Regions from separate parts of the Nocardioides sp. Z50_6 genome, predicted to be linked through region 2. Evidence: riboswitches for the same ligand, from Rfam matches in the RefSeq annotation. Region 2 holds a riboswitch; the other holds the start of a gene.

Region 1 (7,240 bases), on a different contig from region 2:
GTGGATGGCGACGCTGGGCTTCGGGGGCCTGCTCACCAACCTGCTGGCCGACGTCTTCGGGATGGACGCGACCGGCTCCGGCTGGCTCTACGACCTGCCCGGGCTGATCCTGGTCTACACCTACTTCCAGATCCCGCTGATGGTGATCGTCTTCCTCCCCGCCATGGAGGGACTGCGCCCGCAGTGGCGCGAGGCGGCCGTCAACCTCGGCGCCAGCACCCGGCAGTACTGGACCCAGGTGGGCTTCCCGCTGCTGCTCCCGGCCTTCCTGGGCTCGGCACTGCTGCTCTTCGCCAACGCGTTCGCCGCCTACGCGACCGCGGCCGCCCTGGTCAGCCAGGGCGCCCCGATCACCCCGCTCTTGATCCGCTCCGCGCTGACCAGCGAGGTGGTCCTGGGCCAGGCCAACTTCGCCTTCGCCCTGGCGCTTCAGATGATCCTGGTGGTGGTGGTCGTGATGATCGGCTACGCGCTGCTGCTGCGTCGTACCTCGAGGTGGCTCCAGTGACGGCCGGGCGCGTGGCCGGCCGCGTGGTGCGCGGCCTGCTGATCGCGGCCTTCGCGACGTTCTTCCTGCTGCCCCTGGTGGCGCTGCTCGACTTCAGCACCAAGGTGCGCGGCGGCGGCCGCTCGGGCGAGGCGTGGCGCGGCCTGCTCGACGACCCGACGATGTCCCAGGCCATCGTGACCAGCCTGGTGCTCGCCGCGCTGACCGTGGTCGGCATGGTCGTGCTGCTGGTCCCGACGATGGTCTGGGTGCGCCTGCGGGTGCCCCGCGCCTCCCGGCTGGTGGAGTTCCTCTGCCTGCTGCCGCTGACCATCCCGGCGCTGGTGATCGTGGTCGGCAGCTCCAACGTCTACAGCTGGCTGCGCTACGTCTTCGGCGAGACCTCGCTGGTGCTGGCCTTCTCCTACGTCGTGCTGGTGCTGCCCTACGCCTACCGCGCGATCGACGCCTCGCTCGCCGCCCTCGACGTGAGCACCCTCTCCGAGGCCGCCCGCTCGCTGGGCGCCGGCTGGTGGACGGTGATCGTCCGGGTGGTGCTGCCCAACATCTGGCCCGGCGTGCTGGGTGCCGCGTTCATCTCGATCGCGCTGGTGCTGGGCGAGTACACCTTCGCCTCGCTCCTCAACTACGAGACCCTGCCGGTCGCGATCGTGCTGCTGGGCAAGAGCGACGCCCAGACCTCGATGGCGGCCGCGCTCGCCTCGATCCTCTTCGCAGCGGTCCTGCTGCTGCTCCTCTCCTTCTTCGACCGCGGTCGACGCACCATGTCCGGAGGCAAGTGATGTCCAACGAACCCCAGGTCTCGCAGCAGGACGCGAGCGGCGGACTGGCGGTCGAGCTCTCCGACCTGCACCGCCACTACGGCGAGGTCCGTGCCCTCGACGGGCTCGACCTGCGGATCGAGCCGGGCGAGATGGTGGTGCTGCTCGGTCCCTCGGGCTGCGGCAAGACCACCGCGCTGCGCATCCTGGCCGGGCTCGAGCGCCAGGACAGCGGCACGGTGCGGGTGGGGGACCGGGACCTCTCGGCCGTGCCCGCCAACAAGCGCGACATGGGGATGGTCTTCCAGGCCTACAGCCTCTTCCCGCACCTGACCGTCCTGGAGAACGTGGCCTTCGGCCTCAAGATGCGCGGCCGCGGGCGCAAGGAGCGGCGGGACCGGGCCGGCGACATGCTCGACCTGGTGGGCCTGGGCGAGCACAAGGCGCGCTACGCCCACCAGCTCTCCGGTGGCCAGCAGCAGCGGGTGGCGCTGGCTCGCGCCCTTGCCGTGGAGCCCTCGGTGCTGCTGCTCGACGAGCCGCTCTCGGCGCTGGACGCCAAGGTCCGGGTGCAGCTGCGCGACGAGATCCGCAAGGTCCAGCTCGACGTCGGCACCACCACCCTCTTCGTCACCCACGACCAGGAGGAGGCGCTCGCGGTGGCCGACCGGGTCGGGGTGATGAACGCCGGCCGTCTCGAGCAGCTGGCCCCGCCGGCCGAGCTCTACTCCGCGCCCGCGACGGCCTTCGTCGGGGAGTTCGTGGGGCTCTCCAACCGGGTGCCGGCGACCGTCGAGTCGGGCCACGCCAACGTGCTGGGTCAGCGGGTGCCGGTGCTCGACGGATCGGCCACGGGCCAGGGCCTGGCGCTGGTGCGCCCCGAGTCGCTGGAGCTGACCGCCGACCCGGAGGGGAGCGCCACCGTGGTCTCGGTGGGCTTCCTCGGGCCGGTCTCGCGGGTCCACGTCGCCCTGCCCGACGGGCCCGAGCTGGTCGCCCAGCTGGCCAGCTCGGAGGCCTCCGGGCTGCGCCCGGGCGACCGCGTCGCGCTGGGCGTGAATCCGGCGCCGGTGCTGGTCGTCGGCGCCTGAGGGCGCACCGGCCGCCGGGCGCGGCCGCCGGCCGGCCGCGGTCACCACTCTGGACACCTGCTCGGGACCTTGGCTATCGTCGCTGACGTCCACCACGGGAGCCTGCGGCAGCGGGCTGAGAGGGAGCTGAGCCGCTCCGACCGTAGAACCTGATCCGGGTCATGCCGGCGAAGGAAGCGTCAGGAGTCCAGGTGTTGCTGCCCCGTCTGTTCTGCCTCGTGTCCGCCAGGGACGACCTCTCCCTGCTGCCCGACCTCGCCGCGGCCGGCGTCGACGGCTTCCAGGTGCGAGAGAAGACCGGCACCGACCGGGAGGTCCTCGACCTGACCCGGACGGTGGTGGGCGCGGTGCGCCCGGCGGGCGCCCGGGTGGTCGTCGACGACCGGCTCGACGTCGCCCTCGCGGCCGGGGCCGACGGCGTCCACCTCGGTGCCGACGACCTGCCCGTGGCCGCCGCCCGCCGGGTCGCCCCCGACCTGCTCGTGGGTGCCACCTGCCGCAGCCGCGACGACGTGCTGCGGGCCGCGGCCGCGGGGGCGTCCTACGCCGGCTTCGGGCCGGTCTGGTCGAGCTCGAGCAAGAGCGGCATCCCCGACCCGCTCGGGGCCTTCGCACTCACCTGGGCGACGGGCGTGCTGCCGCTGGTCGCCATCGGCGGGGTGGACGCCGGGCGCGCGGCCCGGGCGCGCGGGGCGGGGGCGCACGGGGTCGCGGTGATCGCCGGGATCTGGGCCTCGCGGGATCCGGTGGCGGCGGCCAAGGAGCTGGTGGCGGCCCTCGCGTGAGCCTGCGGGTGCGAGTCCTCGGGGCCGGGATCATCGGGCTCGCCTGCGCCGAGGAGCTGGCGAACCGCGGTCACCGGGTCACGGTGCAGGACCCGGTGCCGGGGAGCGGAGCGTCCTGGGCGGCCGCCGGGATGCTCTGCCCGGCGGGGGAGACCTGGCACGGGGAGACCGACCTGCTCACGGCCGGGCGCCGGTCGGCGCGGCTCTGGCCGGGGCTGGCCGGCCGGCTGGGGCTGAGGCTGCAGACGGCCGGCACGCTGCTGGTGGGCCACGACGCCGGGGACCTCCAGGAGCTCGCCCGGCAGGCCGGGCTGCTCGAGGCCCTCGGGGAGCCGGTGGAGGAGCTGGACCGGGTGGCGCTCCGGGCCGCCGAGCCCTGCCTGGGCCGCAGCGCCGGAGGGTTCCGGCTGCCCGCCGACCTCGCCGTCGACCCGCGGGCCGTCATGGCCGCTCTGCGGCGGCGGCTCGGCGAGGCGCTGGTCCCCGGCGAGTGGCTCCTCGACCGGGAGCCCGCCCCCGGACCCGACCACGACGCGGTCGTGGTGGCGACCGGGTCGCGGCTGCCGACGCCGTTCGCCGGGCTGGTCCGCGGGGTGCGCGGCGAGGTGCTGCGGGTGCGCAGCGCGGACCCGCCGCGTCACGTGGTGCGCGGCCTGGTGCGCGGGCGAGCGGTCTACCTGGTGCCGCGCCCGGACGGCGAGGTGGTGGTCGGCGCGACCGCCGAGGAGCACGACACCGGCCCGGAGGTGACCGCGGGCGGGGTGCACGGCCTGCTCGACGCGGGCCGCGCACTTCTTCCGGCGCTCGACCGGGCGACCTGGCTGGAGGCGGTGGCCCGGGACCGTCCCGGCACCCGCGACAACCGGCCGCTGGTCGGCCCCACCCCCCTGCCGGGGGTGTTGCTGGCCGCCGGCCACCACCGTCACGGCGTGCTGCTGGCCCCGCTGACCGCGCGCCTGGTCGCCGACCACCTGGAGTCGGGGACCGTCCATCCGCCCTGGGACCCGCGCCGGCGGCCCGCGGCGACACCGCACCCGAGGAGGAGCCCATGAGGATCGTGGTCAACGGACGACCGATCGAGGTGCCCGAGGAGGACCTCGCCACCCTGCTGCGCCACCGCAGGGTGCCCGAGACCGGGTGCGCGGTCGCCGTCAACGGAGTGGTGGTGCCGCGGGCGGCCCGGGTCGGGCACGCCCTGCGGCCCGGCGACGTCGTCGAGGTGGTGCAGGCGGTGCAGGGCGGATGAGCGCCGCCGGGGACCCGTTGCTGATCGCGGGGGAGACCCTCGCCTCCCGGCTGCTGCTCGGCACCGGCGGGCTGCCGCGCCTCTCCCTGCTCCCGGAGGTGCTGCGCGCCGCCGACCCTGGCCTGGTCACCGTGAGCATGCGCCGGACGCCGGGCACGGGTGCGGATGGGCTGCTCGGGACGCTGCGCGCCCACGGCGTCCGGCTGCTCCCCAACACCGCCGGCTGCACCAGCGCCCGGGAGGCGGTGTTCACCGCCGAGCTGGCCCGCGACGCGCTGGAGACCGACTGGGTCAAGCTCGAGGTGATCGGCGACGAGGAGTCGCTGCTGCCGGACGCCGTGGAGCTGCTCGACGCCGCCGAGCAGCTGGTGGCCCGCGGCTTCACCGTGCTGCCCTACGCGCCGCCCGACCCGGTGCTGGCCCGCCGGCTGGCCGACGCCGGGTGCGCGGCGGTGATGCCGCTGGGCTCGCCCATCGGCTCGGGCCGCGGGGTGCTCGACCCGTGGTCGCTGGAGGCGGTGGTGGCCGCGGTCGCCGTCCCGGTCGTCCTCGACGCCGGGATCGGCACCGCCTCCGACGCCGCTCTCGCCATGGAGCTGGGCTGTGCCGCGGTGCTCGCGGCCTCCGCGGTGACCCGGGCCGCGGACCCGCCGGCGATGGCGCGGGCGCTGCGGCTCGCGGTCGAGGCGGGGCGGACGGCTCGGGGTGCCGGCCGGATCCCGCGCCGGTCGGTGGCCCGGGCGTCCAGCCCGGTGGCGGGGCGGGTCGGATGAGCCCCCGCCCCCCGGCGCGACCCCCGCGGGTGGTGCTGCTCACCGACCGCGCCCAGCTGGCGCCGGGCCGTGGGCTGCTGGCGACCGTGACTGCCTGCCACGCCGCCGGGCTCCGCGCCGTGGTGGTGCGCGAGCCCGATCTGCCGGCCGCGCGCCGGCGGGCCCTGGTCGCGGCGCTCGCCGCCCTGCCGGGGCTGCGGGTCGTCTCCTCGCGGCTGCCCGACCCGGCCGCCCACGCGATGCACCTGGCGGCGGGCCAGCCGGTCCCGGCCGGGACACCGTGCTGGGGCCGCTCCTGCCACTCCCGCGCGGAGGTGGCGGAGGCGACGGCCGACGGAGCCGGGTGGGTGACGCTCTCGCCGTACGACGTCACCCGGAGCAAGCCCGGCTACGGGCCGGCGCTCCCGGCGACCGCCTTCGCCGGCCACCGGCTGCCCGTCCTCGCGCTCGGCGGGGTCGGCCCCGGGGTGGCCGCCGCCGCCCTGACGGCCGGCGCCCACGGGGTCGCGGTGATGGGCGCGGTGATGCGGGCCCCCGACCCCGCCGAGGTGGTCACCCGGCTGCTGGCCGAGGTGGGGGAGTGACGCCGCCGGTGGTGCTGACGATCGCCGGCACGGACTCGGGCGGGGCCGCGGGCCTCGCGGCCGACCTCGCCACGTTCGGCCACCTCGGCACCCACGGCGCGTGCGTGGTCACCGCCGTCACCGCCCAGGACACGCTCGGCGTGCACGCCGTCCATCCCGTCCCGTGGGAGGTGGTGGCCGCGCAGCTCGACGCCGTGCTCGGCGACCTGCCGGTGGCCGCGGTCAAGACGGGGATGCTGGGCAGCGCCGAGGTGGTCCGGCTGGTGGCCGACCGGGTCGGGGGAGCCGGCGTCCCCCTGGTGGTCGACCCGGTGCTGGTGGCCACCAGCGGGGCGGTGCTGGGGGACGCGGGGGTGGTCGCTGCCTACCGCGAGCACCTGCTGGGGCTGGCCACGGTGGCCACCCCCAACCCCGAGGAGGCGGCCGCGCTGGCCGGCTGCCCGGGCACCCAGCGGGAGCTGGCCGCCCTGCTCTCCGGGCGCGGTCACCCGGTCCTGGTCACCGGTGGCGCGAGCGGGTGCGACCTGCTGGCCCTGCCCGGCCGCGAGCCGGTGGAGGTCGCCCACCCGAGCGTGGAGACGCGCAACGACCACGGCACCGGGTGCACCCACAGCAGCGCCCTGGCCGCGCACCTCGCCCACGGCGTGCCGCTGCCCGAGGCGGCGGCACGCGCCGCGGCGTACACCGCCGGGCGGCTGGTCGTCGGCCGCGACTGGCGGCTGGGCCGCGGCCGGGGGCCGGTCGCCCACACCGCACCCGGTGCCTCGCGCCGCGACGACCGGTGAGTCTCGCCTACGCTGCGACCATGGCGATCCGGCTCGTGGCCACCGACCTCGACGGCACCCTGCTGCGCGACGACCTGAGCATCAGCCCGCGCACCCGGGCCGCCCTCGACGCGGCGCGTGCCGCGGGCGTCCACGTGGTGCCGGTGACCGCGCGGCAGCCGATCGGGGTCCGCCGCATCGCCGAGCAGGCCGGCTTCGACGGCTGGGCGGTCTGCAGCAACGGCAGCCTGGGCGTCCACCTGGGCACCGGCGAGCGCCTGTTCGAGAGCCACCTGGAGGTCGAGGTGCAGCGCAGGCTCGTCGAGGCGCTGGCCGAGGCGGTGCCGGGGGTGCTCTGCTGCAGCGTGCGCGAGGGCGGCGAGCTCTTCGTCGCCCAGGAGGGGTACGCCGCGATCGCGACCTTCGAGGACCACAAGCGCGACGTCGCCACGATGGGCGGCCACCCGGTCGCCGACGTGCTGGCCGCGCCCAGCCTCAAGCTGATCGTGCGGCACCCCGAGCTCGCCGTCGAGGAACTGGCCGAGCGGCTCGCGGCCCTCGGTCTCGGCGGGTTCGCCACCACGCGCTCGGGGGCGCCGTTCCTCGAGGTGATGGCGCAGGGGGTGAGCAAGGCGTGGGGTCTGGCCCGGCTCTGCGAGGAGCTCGGCGTCGAGGCCGGCGAGGTGCTGGCCTTCGGGGACGCCCTCAACGACGTCGAGATGCTCACC
Region 2 (7,240 bases):
GGTGGTGGCCGCCAGCACCACGGAGGCGGCCAGGGCCATCCCGTAGTTCATCTGCCCGGGGTGGCCGATCAGCCGGAAGATCACCACCGGCACCGTCGGGCGGTCGTCGCGGGCCAGGAACGAGGTAGCCCCGAACTCGCCCAGCGACGCCGCGAAGGCGAACCCGGTGGCCGCCAGCAGCGGCTTCCACACCACCGGAAGGTCGACGGTGACCCAGGTGCGCACCGGTCCGGCACCCATCGAGGCGGCCGCCTGCCGCAGCCGGTCGTCGACACCGGCGAGCACCGGGACCAGCGTGCGCAGCACCAGGGGCAGGGCCACCAGCGCCTGGGCGATCGGCACCAGCAGCGCCGAGTCGCGCAGGTCGACCGGCGGCCGGTCGAGGGTGATGAGGAAGCCGAAGCCCAGGGTGACCGCGGAGACCCCCAACGGCAGCATGAAGAGGGCGTCCATCCCCGACCTCAGCCGGCGCTCGGTGCGGGTCTGGGAGCGCCGGGTGACCAGCACCGCCAGCAGCAGCCCGAGGAGCAGCGCCATCCAGGTGGCGTCCACCGCGATCCGCAGCGAGTTGACCAGCGCCTCGGTCACCGGGACCAGCAGCGCCCCGTCGTCGCCACGCCCACCCAGGGCGCGGTAGTTGCCCAGGCTCCAGGCGCCGCCGACCCGCAGCGAGCCCAGCACCAGGGTGACCAGCGGGGCGGCGACGAAGGCCAGCAGCAGACCGGTCATCGCCAGCGCCCAGACGTCGTGGCGACCCGGGCGCCGGGCGCGGGCGGTACGCCGGGCGACCGCGGCCGTGGTCGCGCGGAGCCGGCCGGTCACCAGGAGCAACCCGGCCACCACCGCCAGCTGGACGAGCGAGAGGGCGGCCGCCGCCCGCAGGTCGAAGAGGGTGGTGGTCAGGAGGTAGATCTCGGTCTCCACGGTGGCGTAGCGGACCCCGCCGAGGGTGAGCACGATGCCGAACGCGGTCGCGCAGAAGAGGAAGACCACCGACGCCGAGGAGACGATGGCCGGCCGCAGGGCGGGCAGGGTGACCGTGCGCAGCACCTGCCACGGGGGGGCACCGAGGGCCGCAGCGGCCTCGGCCGGGCGCGGGTCGAGGGACTCCCACGCCGCCCCCACCCCGCGCACCACGACGGCGGAGTTGAAGAAGGCCAGGCCCAGCACGATCGCCACCGGCGTGCCGTCGAGCCCGAGGAAGCCGAGCGGGCCGGACTCCCCGAGCAGCTCCCGGAAGGCGACGCCGACCACCACGGTGGGGAGCACGAACGGCACCAGCAGCGCGGCGCGGACCACCCGGCGCCCCGGCAGGGCGAGCCGGCTCAGCGCGTAGGCGGCCGGCAGCCCGAGCACCAGCGAGAGCAGCGTCCCGGCCAGTGCCGAGCCCACGGTGAAGGAGAGCACCCGCAGCACCCGGGGCCGGCGGAGCACCTCGAGCACCCCGCCGGGGTCGAAGGCGCCGTCGACCCAGAACCCGCGGGCCACCATTCCGGTCACCGGCAGCACGAAGAAGACGCCGAGCACCAGCAGCGGTCCGGCGGAGAGGGCGGCCAGCGCCAGCAGCCGACGGGTCACGACCCGGTCACCGGGTGGTGAGCTCGGTCCACTCCTGGAGCCACCGCTCGCGGTTGGCCGCGATCTCCTCGGGCGCCACGGTGAACGGCTCGTCGGGCTGGACGGCGTGGGCGGCCCAGGCCTCGGGCAGCTCCACGGAGGCGTCGACCGGGAAGACGTACATCGACTCCGGCAGCGCCTCCTGCACCGACCGGCCGACCAGGAACTCCACCAGCACCTCGGCCCCCTCGGGGTTGGACGCGCCCGCCAGCACCCCGGCGTACTCGACCTGGCGGAAACAGGTGTCGAGCAGCGCGCTGGTGGTGGAGCGGTTCTTCCCCTCGGGGACGGTGAACGCCGGGGAGGAGTCGTAGGAGAGCACGATCGGGCGGGTGCCGTCCTCGCCGCCCTGGGTGAAGTCGGTGTAGTAGGCGTCGCTCCAGCCGTCGACGATCTTGACGCCGTTGTCGACCAGCGACTGCCAGTAGACGGGCCACTCGTCGCCGTAGGCCGCCACGGTGGCGAGCAGGAAGGACATCCCGACCGAGGAGGTCGAGGCGGCCGGCACCACCATCAGGTCCTGGTACGCCGGCTCGGCGAGGTCCGCCAGCGTCCGCGGCGGCTTCACGTCCCGCTCGGCGAACCAGGTGTCGTCGACGTTGACACAGACGTGGCCCACGTCGACCGGGGTGAGCCGGTCGGCCCCCTCGGGCAGCGCGAACTCCTCGGCGCCGGCCGGCAGCGGGGCCTCGAAGGGGGCGAAGACACCCTCGGCGAGCACGCGGGAGGCGAAGGTGTTGTCGATGCCGAAGGCGGCGTCCCCGAGCGGGTTCTCCTTGGTCAGCCCGAGCTTGGCGCTCAGGGAGCCGGCGTCGCCGGAGGCCCGGACGATCAGGTCGAGGTCGTGCCGCTCGCTGAACTCCTCGATCAGCTCCTCGGGCAGCTGGAAGGACTCGTGGGTGACCAGGATGACCCGGTCACGCTCGTCCGCGCCGGCGGTGTCGTCGTTGTCGTCGCCGAGGGCGCTGCAGCCGGCCGTGACCGCGCTCAGCACCGCCACGGACGCGAGGAGGGCATGGGTCTTCACTTCTCTGACTCCCTTCGCCGGTGCTAACCGGTGCAGGTTCGGAGGGTCTGCGGCTCTCTCCGCACTCTCAGCACATGGATGTCGTCGACGCGTCGCGACACCGGGTGCTCCCCTGTCTGGTCCGGCGATACTACCGGTAGCCGAAGCGGCGCAGCACCGGCCAGGACAGGGCGGTCACCAGGCGCCTGTCGCGCGCCGTCATCTCGCTGCGCCACTCCTCGTCGGCCCGCAGCTCGGTGCGGCCGGTCCGGAAGCGCATCGGGTTTCCCGCCACCGAGTGGCAGGGCCCCAGCTCGACCTCGTGCGGCCCGAGCAGCGGGAGGGCGGGGCTGCCCGGCAGCCCGAGGGCCTGCCAGCTCGCGGCCACCGCCCCGGCCGGGTCGGCGACCAGGTCCTCGTAGCGCAGCCGGGCCAGCGGGGCGCCCCGCCAGGGGAGGGCCTGCACGGTCAGGTTGCCCGAGACCCACAAGGCGGTGCTCCGGGCCGGGGAGAAGCGGGGCATCGGCTCGCCGCCCGCCTCCGGGCGGGCCACGGTCTTGGCCCAGGAGTACGCCACCCCGCGCGGGTCGCGGAGCACGTGCAGCACCCGCAGGTCCAGGTCGGGCAGGTGGCTGAGGGTCACGGCGGTGGGGATCTCCTTGCTGGAGTCCACCAGGACCCGGGCGCCCCCCGCCACCTCGCGCGCGGCAGCGTAGACGGCGCGGTAGTGCCCGGCGTAGTCGAGCACCGCGCGGCGGGTGGCCGGCGACGGGTGGCGGCGCAGCGTGCTCGGCAGCCGGCGCTGCCGGTCGACCTGCTCCTTGAGGTGGGCCACCCGGTCGACGTCGACCCGCCCCCAGCCGCCGAAGGCCCGCTCCCCGACCGCGGTCCAGAACGGGCAGGCCGAGAACGCCGCGCCGCAGGCGCACAGCTCGTCGCGGCGCACACCGCGCTCCCAGAGGTGGACCACCTCACCGAGCAGGGTCACCCCGTCGAGCTCTCCCAGCAGCCGCTCCAGCAGCGTCGAGCCGCTGCGGCCCCAGCCGGCGAGGTAGAGCACCAGCGGGTCCGGCACGGCTGCCGCGGGACCCTCGGACGGCGTGCTGGACGGCTCGGTCATGGTGGCCTGAGCCTAGGGTGCGACCGTGACCCGCGTCCCGCACTCCGAGCTCTTCCGTCCAGGCCCCGGCCCCAGCCGCCGGCACCGGCTGCTGGCCTGGGCGCTGCCCCGGGTGCGGCGTACCGGCGAGCTCGTCGACGCCGAGCAGGAGCGGGCCTCCGTCGAGCGCCGCCACCGGGACCGCAGCCCGGCGCTGCCGACCATGCTGGTGCCGCGCTTCGACCGGCGCTTCCGTGTGGCCCGCGACGACTCGGCCGGCTACCCGACCTGGGTGGTGACGCCGCGCCGGCCCGACCACGCGGCCGGCCGGCCGACGCTGCTCCACCTGCACGGCGGCGGCTACGCCCACCCGCTGGACCCCTTCCACCTGCGGTGGCTGTGCCGGCTCGCCGCGACCACCGGGGCCCGGCTGGTGCTGCCCGACTACCCGCTGGCGCCCCGGCACACCTGGCGCGACTCGTTCGCGGCGACCACCGCCCTGGCGACCCGCTGGGCGCGGGAGGCCGCCGCGACCGGGGGCGAGCTGGTGCTGGGCGGCGACTCCGCGGGCGGCGGCTACGCGCTGGCGGTGGCGCAGGCGATGCGCGACGCCGGAGGGCCCGTGGCCGCCCGGCTGGTCCTCGTCTCCCCCTGGGTCGACCTGGCCGACACCACGCCGGAGGAGACCGCGCTGGCCAGCCGGGACGACCCGTGGCTCTTCGTGGGCAAGACCCGCGCCTACGCCCGGTGGTGGGCGGGCGGCGAGGAGGACCTGACCCGGCCCGAGGTCTCGCCCGCGCTCGGCTCCCTGGCCGGCCTGCCGCCGGCCCTGCTGCTCTACGGCACCCGCGACACCCTGGCGCCCGGCTGCCGGCTGCTGGCCCGGCGCGGCGCGCAGGCCGGCTGGGAGCTGACCACCGTGGAGGAGCCGGGGCTGCTCCACGTCTACCCGCTGCTGCCGCTGGTCCCGGAGGCCCGGCGGGCGACCGCCCAGGTGGGGTCCTTCCTGACCGGCGCCTGACCGGCGCCTGACCGGACCGCTCAGACCCGCGGGGGCAGGACCCGGTAGACCTCGGTGCCGTCCACCTCGTGCCGGGAGAGCTCGCCGCGGACCACCAGCAGCTCGAGGTGGGCCTTGGTCTCCATCGTGGCCAGCGCGGAGTTGAAGACGTCCAGCGTCGCGAAGGCGTGCGCGTGGCGGGTCCACGGCAGCCGGCCGGCGACGTCGTGGGCGGTGAGCTCCGCCGCGGCGCCGAAGGCGGCCCGGCACAGCGCCAGCCGCTCCTCGTGGTGGGCGAGCAGCTCGTCGACGCGGGCGTGGGTGGAGCCGGCGACGGGGCCGTGGGCGGGCAGCAGCCGCAGGTCGGGCAGCCCCCGCACCTTGGCCAGCGAGGCGAGGAAGTCGCCCAACGGCTGCTCCGGCGGGACGCCCTCGAAGCCGATGGAGGGGGTGATCGTCGGGAGCACGTGGTCGCCGGCGAACAGCAGCCCGGCGTCCCGCTCGGCGAAGACGTAGTGGCCCTGGGTGTGACCGGGGGTGTGCACCGCGTCCAGGGTCCGCTCCCCCACGCTCAGGGTCAGGTCGCGGTCCAGCCAGGTGTCGGGATCGGCCCACACCCCGAGGTTCTCGGTCGGGCCGGTGTTCAGCTCGTCCCACCGGCGGGCGAGGTCCGGGGCGCCGGCCCGGGCCAGCAGCGCCACGTGCGGGTCCTCGCGCCACCCGACCCGGATGGCCTCCAGCGACGGCCGCTCGGCGAGCCCGAGGCTGATCCGAGCACCTGTCTCGGCGCGCAGCGCGACCGCCTGGGTGTAGTGGTCGCGGTGCACGTGGGTGACCAGGAAGGAGCCGATGTCGGCGACCGTGCGGTCGATCGCCTTCAGCGAGCGGTCCAGGACCTCCCGGGACGCCTCGAGCGCCCAGCCGCCGTCGACCAGGGTCAGGCCGTCGGGCGTCTCGATCGCATAGACGTTGATCGCGCGGAGCCCGTCGTTCGGCAGGGGCAGGGGGATGCGGAAGACGCCGGGGGCCACCGGCCAGGCCCCTTCTGCGGTCCAGTGCTCCCCGGAGTCGGGGGAGACGGCGGCGGCGGTCGAGGCGGGTGTCTGCACCATCCCCAATCTAGGGGGCGTCCGTGGTCGGTCGGTGGGTCAGGGTCTCAGGGTGTGGGTTTCTCCGGACGGCACGGCGGAGGGTGGGGCACCCTGTCAGGCATGTCTGACGCCCGCTCCGCCGGCCAGCTCGCCTCGTGGCGCCGCGCCGCGCGGGTGGCCGCGGTCACCTCGGTGGTGACGCTGGCGGCGGCGCTGCTGCTGGCCTGGCTGATCGCCACCGAGTCGATGTCGACCGGCCAGCTGCTCACCACCGCGGGGGCCCTGGTCACCGGAGCCTTCGGCGCGGGCGTCGAGGGGTGGATGAGCGGCAGCTTCGTGGTCGTCTCCGGCACCGCCGAGGGCAGCGCCCGGGTGGTGCCGGCCACCCTGACGCTGCTCGCGACCGCCACCGCGGCCCTCTCCTTCCGGCGTACGACGCGCGACGCCGCCGGGGGCCTCCCGGCGCTGGTCGACGCGGCCCGGGCCGCATGCCTGCTGGCGGCCGTGGTGCTGGCCGTGGGCCTCGCCTCGCGCAGCGGCTCCGGCGGCATCCTGGTGGCGCTGGGCTGGATCGCCGAGGGCGACGCCGACCAGGTCGACGGGCAGGCGCGGGTGGTGGCCTGGCAGGCCCCGCTGGGCACCTTCGCGGTCACCTTCGCGGTGCTCGCCGCGGTCGCGCTGCTGCGCCGCGACGGCTGGTCTCCCCGGGTGGCCGGCTGGGGCGACCGGCTGCGGGCTCCGCTGCGCGGCCTGGTGACGCTGGTCCTGCTCCTCCCGGCGGCCGGGCTCGCCGGGCTGCTGATGCTGGCGGGCGGTGAGCAGAACGCCGCCGGCGACCTCACCGGCGACCTGGAGACGGCCAGCGGGATCGGGCTGCTGCTGGCCCTGGTGGCCAACTGGGGCTGGGCCGTGCTGGCGCTCGGCGCGCTCGGCCCCGCCGGCCGCACGGTCGACGGCACCGCCTCGGGCGACCTCGACGTGGCCATCGGCAGCTTCCACGAGCGCCTCGGCCACTGGACGCAGCTGGAGCCGGGGCTGTGGGCCGCCGTCCCGCTCACCGTCGTCGTGCTGTGGCTCTCGGCGCGGCGAGTGGTGCGCACCTCCGCCCACCCGGGCGCGGTCCCCGGCGACCTGCTGCGCTGGCTGGGCCTGCTCGCGGTGGCGGTGCCCCTCCTGGGGCTGGCCACCCGGGTCTCCGGCTCGGGCAGCGCGCAGGGTCAGGTCTGGGGCGAGCGCGGCCGCGGCGAGCTCGCGGCGACCCTCGGGGTGGCGGTGGTGCCGGGGAGCCTCTCCCTGCTGGCGCTGGCGGCGCTGGTGGCCGCCGTGGCCGGGTGGCGGGCCGGCCGCGGACAGGCTCCGGGACCTGTGGCCCGGGGAGAAGGGACCGTCTTGTCCTCCACCCAGGGCGAGCGCACACTTGAGGAAAC

What was found. Region 2 has a riboswitch for thiamine pyrophosphate ahead of AC4BGE_RS05250 (thiamine ABC transporter substrate-binding protein). Riboswitches for the same ligand answer to the same signal wherever they lie in the genome.
Region 1: another riboswitch for thiamine pyrophosphate. It lies ahead of AC4BGE_RS03295 (thiamine phosphate synthase); the one in region 2 lies ahead of AC4BGE_RS05250 (thiamine ABC transporter substrate-binding protein).

What each region holds. Positions count from the first base shown of each region.
Region 1 covers NZ_JBZAJB010000001.1:678,812-686,051, reverse strand. The annotation lists gene AC4BGE_RS03310 (ABC transporter permease) at 1-508, shown strand, start outside; gene AC4BGE_RS03305 (ABC transporter permease) at 505-1,290, shown strand; gene AC4BGE_RS03300 (ABC transporter ATP-binding protein) at 1,290-2,360, shown strand; TPP riboswitch at 2,445-2,554, shown strand; gene AC4BGE_RS03295 (thiamine phosphate synthase) at 2,579-3,145, shown strand; gene thiO (glycine oxidase ThiO) at 3,142-4,197, shown strand; gene thiS (sulfur carrier protein ThiS) at 4,194-4,391, shown strand; gene AC4BGE_RS03280 (thiazole synthase) at 4,388-5,164, shown strand; gene AC4BGE_RS03275 (thiamine phosphate synthase) at 5,161-5,748, shown strand; gene thiD (bifunctional hydroxymethylpyrimidine kinase/phosphomethylpyrimidine kinase) at 5,745-6,533, shown strand; gene AC4BGE_RS03265 (Cof-type HAD-IIB family hydrolase) at 6,554-7,240, shown strand, end outside.
Region 2 covers NZ_JBZAJB010000002.1:110,650-117,889, forward strand. The annotation lists gene AC4BGE_RS05245 (ABC transporter permease) at 1-1,578, opposite strand, end outside; gene AC4BGE_RS05250 (thiamine ABC transporter substrate-binding protein) at 1,586-2,644, opposite strand; TPP riboswitch at 2,637-2,768, opposite strand; gene AC4BGE_RS05255 (sulfotransferase) at 2,775-3,743, opposite strand; gene AC4BGE_RS05260 (alpha/beta hydrolase) at 3,769-4,743, shown strand; gene AC4BGE_RS05265 (MBL fold metallo-hydrolase) at 4,764-5,834, opposite strand; gene AC4BGE_RS05270 (hypothetical protein) at 5,934-7,240, shown strand, end outside.